4 regions of the Exiguobacterium sp. RIT452 genome follow, and region 2 is predicted to be linked to each of the others. Evidence: riboswitches for the same ligand, from Rfam matches in the RefSeq annotation. Region 2 holds a riboswitch; each other region holds the start of a gene.
The links. Region 2 has a riboswitch for thiamine pyrophosphate ahead of tenA (thiaminase II). Riboswitches for the same ligand answer to the same signal wherever they lie in the genome.

Region 1 (3,115 bases), 650 kb from region 2:
GGGAGACTGATCCGCGACATCGGTCAGTCGATAGTGACGCAAGGCTGTCTGGACCCGTTCCGGATCAAAGGTAGCACAGCTGATGGCAAGTTCGTCGGTGACCGTCTGTTTAAGAAACTGGAAGTCCGGTTGTTGAAAAACAAAGCCGACTTGTTGGTAATACGTCCGGTCCGACCATCTCCGAAGCGGGGTGTCGAACAAGCGGATATCGCCTCGGGACGGAAGCAATTTCGCCAGTGTCTCAAGGACTGTGCTTTTTCCAGCCCCGTTGCGTCCGACGAGCATGATCCATTGACCGGAAAAGGTCGTCCATGAAAAATCGTTAAGAATCGTCCGTTTCCCCCGTTTGACACGGACCCGCGTCAGTTCAAATGTCCGCTCCGTTCCAACCGCTCGACGTTCAACCGGACGTTTCTTCAGATGACAGGCTTGTCCGGACAGTTCCGGTAAGGTCTCCAGTCCGTAAGGGTAGAGGAGCGGCATCGCAATCCCAAGCGCCGTCATCACATTCCGCTGTTGATGAAACACGTCATACGGTGTGCCATCAAGCAATAAGCGACCTCCTTCAAAGACAAGTACCCGGTCGGCAAACGTCACGCACTGATCGAGCTGATGTTCGATCAGAACGAGCGTCATGTCGGGATCACGGTGCAATTCTTCAATCAGATGCATCATCGTCCGTTGACCACTCGGGTCGAGTTGTGCCGTCGGTTCATCCAGTAATAAGATATCCGGTTCAAGGGCGAGGACACAGGCCAACGCGAGCCGTTGCTTCATCCCGCCGGACAGTTCGGCAATCGGTGTCGTCAAGGCAAGATCAAGTCCGACCCGCGCCAGCAGCAACTGGATGCGTTCCTCCATCTCACTGCGGATAATCTGCCGATTCTCGAGACTAAAGGCGATTTCCGCTCCGACCGTCTGCATACAAAACTGATCGTCCGGCTGTTGGAACAAAATCCCGACCGTTCCCTCGGTCGACCAGTGACCGGTGACATCTGCTTCAATCGTATCCGGCAACAGACCGGCAAGAACGTGTAAAAAGGTCGTCTTGCCGCTGCCGCTTGGACCGACGAGCAAGGTCGTTTCTCCTTTTTGAATCGTGATCGACAAGTCGTGTAAGACCGGAGAATCCTGATCCGGATAACGGACGGACAGGTGCGCGCACTGCATCATGCGGCACGCTGCTTTCGTTGCCGTCCGATCGCATAACCGTTCAATGTCCCGGTTTTAACGAGCGCGTCGACGATTAGTTTGGCGAGCAATCCACCGAGCAATGCTCCGCTGACGAGTTGCAGGGAAAACGTCAACAGCAGTGTCGTCGTCGTATAATAGGCAAATCCATTTACGATGAGGCTGTAGACCATACTTCCGACGGCGGCAAAGACACCGGACAACATCAAGGTGAACGTATTAAACGTCCGGTAGCCGAACACGGCAAAGGCGATCTCGGCTCCGATTCCCTGTGCAAATCCAATCAACAGTGCCGATAAGCCGAAGTGACTCCCTGTAAACAACTCGACGGCAGCAGCGACGACTTCTGCAATCAATGCCGCGCCTGGTTTTTGAATGATGTAGGCGACAAGGGGACTGGCGATGACCCAGATGCCGAACATCCAGTTTGCTCCGACCGGTCCAAAGATGGCCGAGATCGGCAACCATAACGTCGACCATCCTAAGTAGAGGACACCACAAGCTACGGCGAGCATCATCATGACGATGATTTCTTTCATTTTCCAACTGTTCATAATCACTTCTCCTTTGAATGCACACCCACAAAGAAACCACAAAAAAGACCGCCCTCTATGAAAAGAGAGCGGTCGTGTAACCTGCAAGCTGCAGAAAAAGAGCACGAGGATTCCGCTCCACTTTCCTACGCTAGTATGAACTAGATCAGGTTCAAAGGGTCCGAAGTAAATCGTCTCAGCCGAGCGGGCTCCCCTAGTGGATGTGTCAATGATGTGTACCTTCTTCACTGTACGGCTGTCGCCGCGACTTGTCAATATGCATAAAAAAAACCTCCCACGAGGGGAGGGGAGAAAAGATTACTCTTTATCTTCTTTGTTTTCTTCAGCTTGCTCTTCAGAAGTTTGTTCTGAATCGTCTGTCGCTGTATCCGCATCAGCTGCTTGTGCCTCAGCTTCTGCTTCTTCGATTTCTTCAAGTTCAGCTTCAAGTGTCGATTCAACGACCGCTGCAACTTGGATGTCACCTTCTGTGACGACACGGAAATCTTTTTCTTCCGGAAGATCAGCGACTGTAATCGAATCTCCGATTGCAAGTTCCGTTACATCCACTTCGATGCGTTCCGGTAATTTATCTGGTGTTGCGGCAACTGTTACTTTAAAGAGTGTTTGTGAAAGGAATCCGCCAAGTTTCGCGCCAGCTGCTTCGCCGACGAGGACGATATCCGTTTCGACTTCTGTTTCTTCATCCATTTTAACAGCGATGAATTCAACGTGTTTGATCGTTGGTGTAAAGATGTCCATATCGAGTTTGTTGATCAACGTGTTGACCTTTTTACCGCCGATTTGGAGAGCGACCAAGACGTTTTCGCCGTGTTCGCGGACAACTTTGACCAATTCTTTTTCATCGAATGAAATCGGTGTGCTTTCCACTTTGTAGCCATACACGACACCAAGAGCTTTTCCTTCATGACGTAATTGCTTTCTAAGTGAGCGTGGGCGTACTTCGCGTTCTTCTACTTTTAATGTTACTGACATGTTCATTTCCCCCTTGAATTTGGTATAGCCCTCAAAAGGTAATGAATGTAGGAGTGGAACAATAGGTTCCAACAGAAATTCATGCGCTAAATGCTAGTTCAACTGGATTTCATTCAGAAATGAAAAACGAAGTGAGTAAGTAGCATTTCTCTCCCAGGTCATTACGCTGATATTGAGAAACAATAATTGAAAAGCGACCGTGTTGTACGGTGCTAATGTAGATATACCCCTGTCTTTCAAAAGTTAAAACCTTTTTTTCTGAATTTGATTGTCGAAAGACCTTCAAACCTGTTGATAGACAACGGATTGAAGGTCCTTCATTTTTTTAAGAATTTCTTTGATTTGTGTGGTTACTCACCTGCTGAATCGATAAAAGCGGGGGAATCGAGCAGACG
Region 2 (3,115 bases):
ATGAAATATCCTCTCTGGCGCATCAAAAAAAGGAGAGCGCAAACAGCACTCTCCTTGACTCGTGGAAGATGCGCTTTGCTTTATTTTTCAGGTATTGGGTTCGTTAAAAAAGGGCAGACTAGTCCCTTAGAACGCCATTCCATGAAAAATCGCGCGCAACAGATACAGTTGTTCCATCAACCAATGCTTACACGCAGCAAAACCCATGTCTTCACACCACCTTTTCCGATTCAATACATCTATTTTACCATGCCTGACAGAAAAGAAAACGTTAATCTTTATTTAAACAAGCCGGCAATCGAGTTGAAGAATGCACTGAGACCATCAAACAACTTCGCAAAAAATCCTTTTGTCTCTTCTGAGGTCGCGAAGGCCTGGATATCTTGTCCAGCATCTTTCAGTCCACTCTCGATTTGACCCCAGTTCAGGTCCGCTTGTTCCATTTGATTAAACAGTCCGGTCAACCGGTCCATCTGAGCATCGGATAAATTGATGTTATTGTTTTGGATGACTTGGACGATGACGTTTTCAATTTCGACCTTCGTTTCCGGCTGTTGTTTCGCGATTTCCGCTTTGATTTCATTCATCAAGTCGGCGACTTTATCCGTCCCGACCGTTTTCCCGACATCGGATGTCACAGAGAGTTCTTGCTGGGCAAGGTCTTTTCGTTCATCCGTCAGTTTGATGCCGGTCTCGGCAGAGGTTTGATCGTACGCTTTCATGATCCCGGTCAAAGCCGAAGTTCCGGTTACCTTGTACGGGGACGTGATCGTAATGTCCGCATCCGTTACACCCGCCGTGACGAGGGCGTTGAGGTACATGTCTTTTGTGACCCAGGTGATGTTTTCGGTCGCGACAGATAATCCATCACCTTTTTCCGCCAACTCAATTTTAGCGGAAGAGTACATGCCGCCACCCCGTTGTGATTGGGGAATATTTTTCCCGAGATATTTTTCTTCATCGGCAGATGTTGCGATAATCGGAGTGATGCCTTCCGGTGCATTCAAGCGGGACAAGACCCACGATTTATCCTTTGCCCCAAGGGATTCGCCAAGGGTGACGATTGTTTTGTCAACCACTTGCTCAGCAGATGCGGCCGTCGGTAGCAGTAAGGTGGTAGCAAGTAAAGCAGATGCCGTCCATGTGATTGTTTTATTCATAAAAGTTCCTCCATAAGTTAAGTATCAGGTACTAAATTTAGTCTAATCGACCGGCGACAGAAGAGAATCGGTCTCAAGGACGAGCCGCCATCCACCTTCCGTCATGTTCATTGTACAAAAAAAATGAGCGAAATGACGAGAAAGGATCAATTCCACATCAAATCATGATAAACTCAAAACAAATCAAATAGCGACCACTAGGGGAGTCAGTAGGCTGACTGAGACGACGGAGACGTTCGGACCCTTTGAACCTGATTAAGTTTGGACTTACGGAGGGAAGTGGCGTGGACGATCCTCTTTTTATGGTCTTTTCACGTCATGCCTGACATCGGGTGTGGCGTTTTTTTGATTAACAAAGGGGGAAACGACATGACATTCAGTGAAGAAATCCGGCAAGCGGCACAACAGTATTGGGACAGCAGCTTTAGCCATCCGTTCGTCACAGGGATCGGAGACGGCACTTTGCCGCTAGCGAAGTTCCGCCATTACGTCCTGCAAGACGCCTATTACTTAAAACATTTTGCGAAAATCCAGGCCCGCGCTGCTTCGAAAGCCCAAGATTTTGCGACGATCGCTGAACTGGCGGAGCATGCGACATCGACGTATGCCGCAGAACTCAGTCTGCACCAATCGTTTTTTGAACCGCTTGGGATTGCAAGCGAGACGCTGGCTGAGTTCGAACCGGCACCAACGGCTTATGCTTATGTGTCGCACATGCATCATGCGAGTGAAGGGACGCTGGGGGAGACGATTGCCGCTATTTTACCGTGTTATTGGCTTTACTATGAAGTCGGACAGCAGTTACAAGGCTGTACGCCGGATTCTCCAATCTATGCGCAATGGATTGCGACATACAGTTCCGAATGGTTTGAACGGGTCGTCTTTGAACAAGTTGATCGTCTGAATGATTTGGCGGAGCGGGCAAGTGCCGAAGAACGGGAACGGATGAAACAACATTTTGTTAAAAGTTGTTATTATGAATTGATGTTTTGGCAGATGGGGTGGACGGAAGAGACGTTTGAAAAACAGTACATGCAGACGATGGAAATCACATCATCGAAGTAAGGAAAAACGTTTAAATCAACAAACACCGGATCCGACGATAATCGGATCCGGTGTTTGTTGTCTAAAAAAATAACTCAGCTGTGTCGTTCAATCAAATCCGCCAGACGTTGTTTGACGGCAGTCGGATTGGTTAAATCCTGATTGGATAACGAAAGTTTTGTCATCGTCTCGTCCGTACCGGCCATTTCACTGAACAGTGAACCAAGACTGTGCGCACGGCGGTCGATCTGGACGACGATATCGATGCCCGACCGGTCTTGTAACAGGATGACTTCGATTTCGTCCAGTTTATGGGCATAATGGGTGCCGCGTGCTGAATACTCGAGTTCTTGCGCGATCGGCAGATCTTTCCGGAAGCGGCCCGGTAATTTCTCTGTATCGGCTTTCTTTAAACGGAATCCGAGGTCTTCCATCGCTTCAAGGATGACCGATTGGTAGTCATTGGCTTTGACGACGACAGCATCGTGGTCAGAAGGGTCAACCGCCTGCGCGATATCAAGACCCGTTTCAATCCACGACTTGGATTGGCTGACGGAGAGCGGCGTATTGAACGGTACTTGGAGCGTGAACGGAATTTCGCGTTCGACACCTGCTTCAATCGTAAACGGGGCTTCGTTTAACGCAAACCGATCCAGTGTGAATGTCGTAAATGCCGTACTGTCGCCGACTTCTTGTTTGTATTGGGTATTGAAGGCAAGATAAATCCGGGCGATTTCCTGATCGACGCTGCCGCCTTTGATGTGGACGACGCCCGTGATCGTTCCACCGGGTTCACAGTGATCTTGTTCGAGTCGTGTATCGACCGTTGCGGCACCGATGCCGATTTGTGAAAGAATTTTTTTGAACATGTTGTTTTCCTCCTAAAAAATGAAGTATGAGCACTGAACAAT
Region 3 (3,115 bases), on a different contig from region 2:
AATTGAACGATCGTCGCCCCGCCCTTGATCGCCGCTTCCACTGCTTCGACCAGCCGGGGTCTGGATTGAAGACGTGGATCCGTCACGGCATACACTAAATAATCAGGCTTCATTAAAGTGCACCTCCCGGAGTGTCTCCTCTGTCATCAAGCTGACGGCATTAAACAAACCGGTCCGAAAATCACCGATTCCTTTTTTCTCATCCGCCTGCTCCCCGGCTTTCCCCATCAAATAGGTTCCTAAAGCAGCAGCTTCAAAACATGCATAACCAGTCCCTAACAGCGTCGCAATCAAAGAAGCTGTCATACATCCCGTCCCCGTCACTTGACCGAGCCGTTTCGTTCCAACATCAAGATGAAGCTCGTGCTGTCCGTCCGTCACGAAGTCAACCGGTCCTGTGACCACAATGACTTGATTGGATTCGGCCGCAAACACCCGGACTGCATGAAGATCAAGCGATTCTCCTTCGGCGACGTCGACTCCCTTTGTTGTCGTCGCCTGCCCAAGTAGCGTTTTGATTTCTGAAGCATTTCCTTTAATCACCGTAAATTGAATCTGTTGCAGCAATTCCTTCATAAAATCCGTTCGTAAAGTAGTCGCACCTGCTCCGACCGGATCCAAAATGATCGGTTTCCCTAAACGATTGGCGGTTTTACCTGCCAACAGTTGCGCCTTTCGCATCGCAGGATTCAGCGTTCCTGTATTGATCACGACGGCATCGGCAAGTGCCACCATCTCTTCAACTTCTAACAAATCGTCCGCCATGACAGGAGATCCGCCGAGTGCAAGTGTCATATTGGCACAATCATTGATGGTTACGGTATTCGTCAAATGATGGATCAATGGTTTTTTTTCCTCAATGGTTCGTAACATGATTTTCCCTCCAGAATTCATAAAAGTGATGCGTCGGTCCAATCCCGTGACCAAGCGCAAAACCATGACGAATCGCTTCCGTCACATACCGCTTGGCATGGGCTACACTGTCGGTAAGCGAGTCCCCTAACGCAAGGCGTGCTGCAATCGCAGCTGACAACGTACAGCCTGTCCCATGTGTATGCAGACGATCCAGACGCTCCTGCTCAAAGAAATGATGTTGACCTTGAGTGTATAAAAGATCCGTGGCTTGTTGCCCTTCCAAATGTCCGCCTTTCAGCAAGACGGCATCCACCCGTTGTTTAGACAGCTCGATTGTGGCCTGCCGCATCTCCTCGATCGATTGAACCGGATAACCGATCATCCGCTCGATTTCCGGAATATTGGGCGTCACGAGTGTCGCGAGCGGTAACAGTTCCTCCATCAATGCCTGCTTCGCATCCGTCTGCAGTAAATCGTGCCCGCCTTTCGCGACCATAACCGGATCTAAAATGATCGGAACGCGACAGTGCTTGAGTTGTTGCGCGATGACGTGGATGGTTTCTTGATTCGAGACCATCCCGATTTTGACGGCATCCACACGAATATCTGAAAAAATCGAGGTGAGTTGTGCCTCGACGAGCGCCGGCGACACATCTTCAACCGCCTGGACCCCCAACGTATTTTGGGCAGTGATTGCTGTAATGACACTCATACCGTAGACACCAAGGGCGGAGAATGTTTTTAAATCTGCCTGGATTCCCGCTCCACCACCAGAATCAGATCCTGCAATCGTCAGTACATGTTTCATATCGTTTCCTCACTTTCGTGTGAGCAAATCTAAGGAGAGAAAACGGACGACAAAACAAAAAGCGCCGTCCGCTGTAAAAAAGCAGACGACGCCATGAACGACCGGTTATACCGGACGATACTTTCATGTCTTCGATCTCAACTTTCCTACGCTGGTATTATCCAGTTCAGGTGACAGGGTCGAAAACAGAATGGTTTTCCTCTCAGCCGGACTCCTCCAGCTCCCCTAGTTGCTCGTAATAATATTCTTTTTCACTGTAGCACAGCCATAAAAAAAAAACGAGCCGAAGCCCGTTTTTAGAAATATCCGAGAGGATTGACCGTATTCGCCGGTCCTGTCGCACTATACTGGTATCCACCAACATGTAACTCAAAGTGAAGGTGTGGACCCGTTGAATTTCCTGTGCTTCCAAGTGTTCCAAGTGATTGTCCTTGTGATACGGTTTGACCCGCCCCAACAGATAACGAATTCATATGCGCATAAACCGTCGTATACACTTGTCCATCCAGGAAGTGTGAAATCATGACATGATTTCCGTATGGTCCGCCACTTCCGGCTGTAATGACTGTTCCTGCTGCTGCTGCGCGAATCGGCGACCCGACAGGACCACGGATGTCGACTCCATTATGGAATGTATACCCATTTACACCACTTGCTGGTCCGAATCCTTGTGAGACACCACCGGCTGCCGGTCGAATAAACTTCGCCGATCCAGCAGGCACACTGACGACAGGTGCAGGACTGTCTGCTTTTCCAGTCGACTTACGTGTCGTGTCAGCCGCTGTTTTTGAGGCTTGTTCAGCTGCTGCTTGTTCAGCCGCCGCTTTTTCTGCTGCCGCCTTTTCTGCTGCTGCTTTCGCTGCGGCTTTTGCTGCCGCAATGGCACGTTCCTGTGCTTCCAGTGTTGCCTGTAATTCTTTTGCATCGAGTAGCTCTGTCGTAAATTTCACTTTCCCTTTACGCAGCTTTTTCAACGTTGCACTTCGCTCTTTCATCTGCTGTTTCAACTGTTTCTTTTGAACAAGTAAAGCTTCTTTTTCTTGAACACGTTCTGCTTTTTTCGTAACAAGTTCAGCTTTTGCTTCAGCTAATTTTTCTTGTGTTTCCAAATACGACACGATCATCTTATCATCTTGTTCAGCGATCTTTTTTCCTGCCATGACACGACTGAACAGATCCCCTAAGTTTTTTGATCCAAAAATGACTTCTTCCCATTTAATTGAATTCCCATCATTTTCTTGAAGAACCCGTAACCGATCTCCGAGCAATTCCTCTTGCTTGGCTAACATTTCTTCATAACGAATAATCTCTTGTTCAAGATCTTCAATTTGCACATTCAACTGACGAATTTGCTTATTTTTTTCCGAAATCCGGAAGATGTTTTCATTAATCGCAGCATCAATTTTGTTAATTTCTTGTTGTTCGCTGGATATTTTAGCTTCCTGTTTTTTG
Region 4 (3,115 bases), 250 kb from region 2:
GCAGAAATTGAAGTCTACTATTCAATCAACGGCGTCCGAAACGAGGAACCGATTTGAAGCTGTTTTTCCCTGTTGTCTTCGCAACTGTCCTGTTGTCCGGTTGTGCCGACGAGACGGTGAAACCGGACGAACCGGCACCGAAGCAAGCCGAAGAAACAAAACAGCCGAAACCACAAAAACCGGAGCAACCGTCTGCCCGGGAACAAGTGGAAAATGAACTTAAGCAGACGGTCTCTCAGATGTCGACGGCGGAAAAAGTCGATCAACTGCTCTACATCGGTGTGGCCGGAACAGCATTGACGGAAGCGGATCGCCGGCTGTTGCAGCAACATGCGCTGGGTGGAGTGTTGTTACTCGGCGGTAATATCACGTCATCCGGCCAACTGAAGGCATTGACGGCTGACATCAATGAAGCGCAAACGTCGGATCAACGGGCATTCGTCGGTTTTGACGAAGAAGGTGGACGGGTCAGCCGGGTTCCGGACGCACAACTCAAACTGTCGCCGAGCCTGGCATATGGTCAAAAAAATGATCCGGAATTAATGGAAGACGTCGGGCAGACGCTTGGCTCCATTTCCCGTTTTTACGGATTCAACATGGATTTTGCACCGGTCCTTGACGTCAACAATAATCCGGCGAATCCGATCATCGGCGACCGGGCGCTCAGTGCGGACCCGCAACAAGTGGCACGACTCGGTGTGCCATTGATGCAGGGAATGAAGGAAGAAGATATCGTGCCGGTCGTCAAACATTTTCCGGGACACGGAGATACGACCGTCGACTCGCATGTCGGTCTGCCGCGGGTCGATGCGACGAAAGCGGAACTTGAGCAGACGGAGCTGGTCCCGTTTAAACGGGCGATTCAAGACGGGGCTGAAATGGTCATGGTCGCGCATATCCTGTTCCCGGCTCTCGACAAAAATCGACCGTCCTCGTTATCGAAAGAAGTCATGACCGGTGTGTTACGGAGTGAACTGAAATTTGATGGTGTCATCATCACGGATGATCTCGTCATGGGAGCCATCACAGAACGGTACGGATTAGCTCAAGCGGCAGGTCTTGCACTTGAAAACGGTGCGGATATGGCGATGTTTTCCTCACCCGGCGCGTACGCGTCCGTTCACAAGGAAATCATGGCGCGGATCAAACAAGGGAAACTGTCGACAGCCGATCTCAACCAGAAAGTCATGCGGGTCTTACGCTTAAAACAAACGTATGACTTGTCGCAAACGAAACGTGTCGACGAATACCAACGCTTGATCGAGCAGGTCAAAGCGGTCGAATCGGACATGCGACACTAATCAAGGGTGGAACTAATCGGACTACCCGTGGTAAACTACAGACGTACCACACAAATAAATATCTACACTAGGGGAGTCTCGCAGCAGACTGAGACGGAAGTATCCGGACCCTTTGAACCTGATCTAGTTCGTACTAGCGGAGGGAAGTGGTATCCGATCATCTATCGAGGGAACGCCAAGCGTCGCCCTTTTCGTAGGACCACTCCATCAGTTCATGGGGTGGTCCTTTTTCGTGTGGAAAGGAGGGGGAACGATGTCACATTTACACCTGATTACAACCGGACGCGACAGTAAGGAAGTGCTGGAACAGACCCTTCCGCAGCTCGCACTGTCCGTCGATCGCATCCACTTACGGGAGCCAACCTGGTCAGTCCGGGAATTGGTTTCCTGCATTGATACGTTGCTCGACCAAGGAGTCCGCGCAGACCAGTTGGTTGTCCATGACCGGCTCGATGCTGCACTCGTCACCGGCACGACCGTCCAGTTGACACGCCGCAGTCTGTCGGTCGAGCGTGTCCGGGCACAGTTTCCGACGATCTCCATCGGTCAATCGGTTCACTCGTTGACCGAAGCGATGGTGGCGGAACAAGCCGGCGCCGATTACGTGATGTACGGTCATATTTTTGAGACGGATTCGAAACCCGGCGTGGCGCCAAGGGGGCTCGATGCGTTACAGCAAGTCGTCGACTGGACATCGATCCCGGTCATCGCCATCGGCGGAATCAAACCGGAAAATCTGTCTGATGTCTTAACGACCGGGTGTAGCGGAGTTGCCGTCCTGTCCGGGATTTTGGGACAAATCCATCCGGCGGAAGCAGCCGGACGGTTCCGGGCGGTGATTGGACGATGAAACAACCGGATGTATTAATCGTCGGTGCCGGTATCATTGGTTTGACGCTCGCCTATGAGTTATTAAATCGGGGGCAAAGTGTTCGCGTGCTCGATCAGTCGGCAGTCGGACAAGGCGCGACACGGGCGGCAGCGGGGATGCTCGCGACGGACGAAGAACTGTCGGAACCGTTACATGCGTTAGCGGCAGTCAGCCGTGTCCTGTATCCGCAGCTTGTCCGTCAATTGTTCGACGAGACCGGGTTGACGAGCGGTTATCTCGAACTGCCGTTTCAGCTGCGCCAGGCAAAGCAAACCGTCCAATTTGAACGGGTCGGTCAAGTCGATCCTCCGTTGCTTGTCCGTGCGTTACGGCAAGCGATTGAACAGCGGGGTGGCGTGATTGAAGAACAGGTAAGTGTCTTGCGTCTTTTGCGGGACAGCGGGACGATAACCGGGGTGGAGACAAGCCGGGGACAACAGGTTGGTCGGCAGGTCGTCATCGCCGGCGGACGAGGATCGGAACCGTTGTTGCAAACGATCGGGATTCCGATTGATACGCTTCCGGTCAAAGGTGAGTGCCTATCTGTCCGTCTCACAACCGGTCGACTGGAGCAGACTTTGTTTCATGAGACGGTGTACCTTGTCCCGAAAGCAGACGGACGGATTATCATCGGCGCAACGGAACACGTTGGTGAGGAATCGACGACGGTCAACGCGGGCAGCATCTCGGACCTGTTGGCGGCAGCAATTGACGTGTATCCGCCGATCCGTGATGCGGCACTGGTTGACATCTGGTCCGGTGTCCGGCCGCAGACCCGTGACGGCTTACCGTATCTTGGACGGGTCAAAGGAATTGACGGTTTGTTGGTCGCGACGGGACATCACCGGCACGGCATCTTGCTCGCTCCGGTGACGGCACAAGTCCTCGCCGATTGTGTCATGAACCGAAAACCGGAAGTTACGCTGGAGGCATTTTGTTGCAG

Region 1: it holds a riboswitch for thiamine pyrophosphate, as region 2 does, so the genes downstream of both, D3D03_RS05035 (ECF transporter S component) here and tenA (thiaminase II) in region 2, are expected to answer to the same signal.
Region 3: it holds a riboswitch for thiamine pyrophosphate, as region 2 does, so the genes downstream of both, thiD (bifunctional hydroxymethylpyrimidine kinase/phosphomethylpyrimidine kinase) here and tenA (thiaminase II) in region 2, are expected to answer to the same signal.
Region 4: it holds a riboswitch for thiamine pyrophosphate, as region 2 does, so the genes downstream of both, D3D03_RS02690 (thiamine phosphate synthase) here and tenA (thiaminase II) in region 2, are expected to answer to the same signal.

Annotation. Positions count from the first base shown of each region.
Region 1 is NZ_QXJB01000001.1:928,587-931,701, forward strand. It holds gene D3D03_RS05030 (ABC transporter ATP-binding protein) at 1-1,173, opposite strand, end outside; gene D3D03_RS05035 (ECF transporter S component) at 1,170-1,745, opposite strand; TPP riboswitch at 1,851-1,950, opposite strand; gene D3D03_RS05040 (50S ribosomal protein L25/general stress protein Ctc) at 2,043-2,720, opposite strand; gene D3D03_RS05045 (DEAD/DEAH box helicase) at 3,071-3,115, opposite strand, start outside.
Region 2 is NZ_QXJB01000001.1:277,923-281,037, forward strand. It holds gene D3D03_RS01410 (DUF1002 domain-containing protein) at 279-1,160, opposite strand; TPP riboswitch at 1,350-1,455, shown strand; gene tenA (thiaminase II) at 1,530-2,225, shown strand; gene D3D03_RS01420 (sporulation protein) at 2,300-3,073, opposite strand.
Region 3 is NZ_QXJB01000005.1:102,120-105,234, reverse strand. It holds gene thiE (thiamine phosphate synthase) at 1-113, opposite strand, end outside; gene thiM (hydroxyethylthiazole kinase) at 103-873, opposite strand; gene thiD (bifunctional hydroxymethylpyrimidine kinase/phosphomethylpyrimidine kinase) at 857-1,663, opposite strand; TPP riboswitch at 1,790-1,900, opposite strand; gene D3D03_RS12060 (murein hydrolase activator EnvC family protein) at 1,960-3,115, opposite strand, start outside.
Region 4 is NZ_QXJB01000001.1:531,070-534,184, forward strand. It holds gene D3D03_RS02680 (OsmC family protein) at 1-57, shown strand, start outside; gene nagZ (beta-N-acetylhexosaminidase) at 54-1,301, shown strand; TPP riboswitch at 1,361-1,463, shown strand; gene D3D03_RS02690 (thiamine phosphate synthase) at 1,555-2,151, shown strand; gene D3D03_RS02695 (NAD(P)/FAD-dependent oxidoreductase) at 2,148-3,115, shown strand, end outside.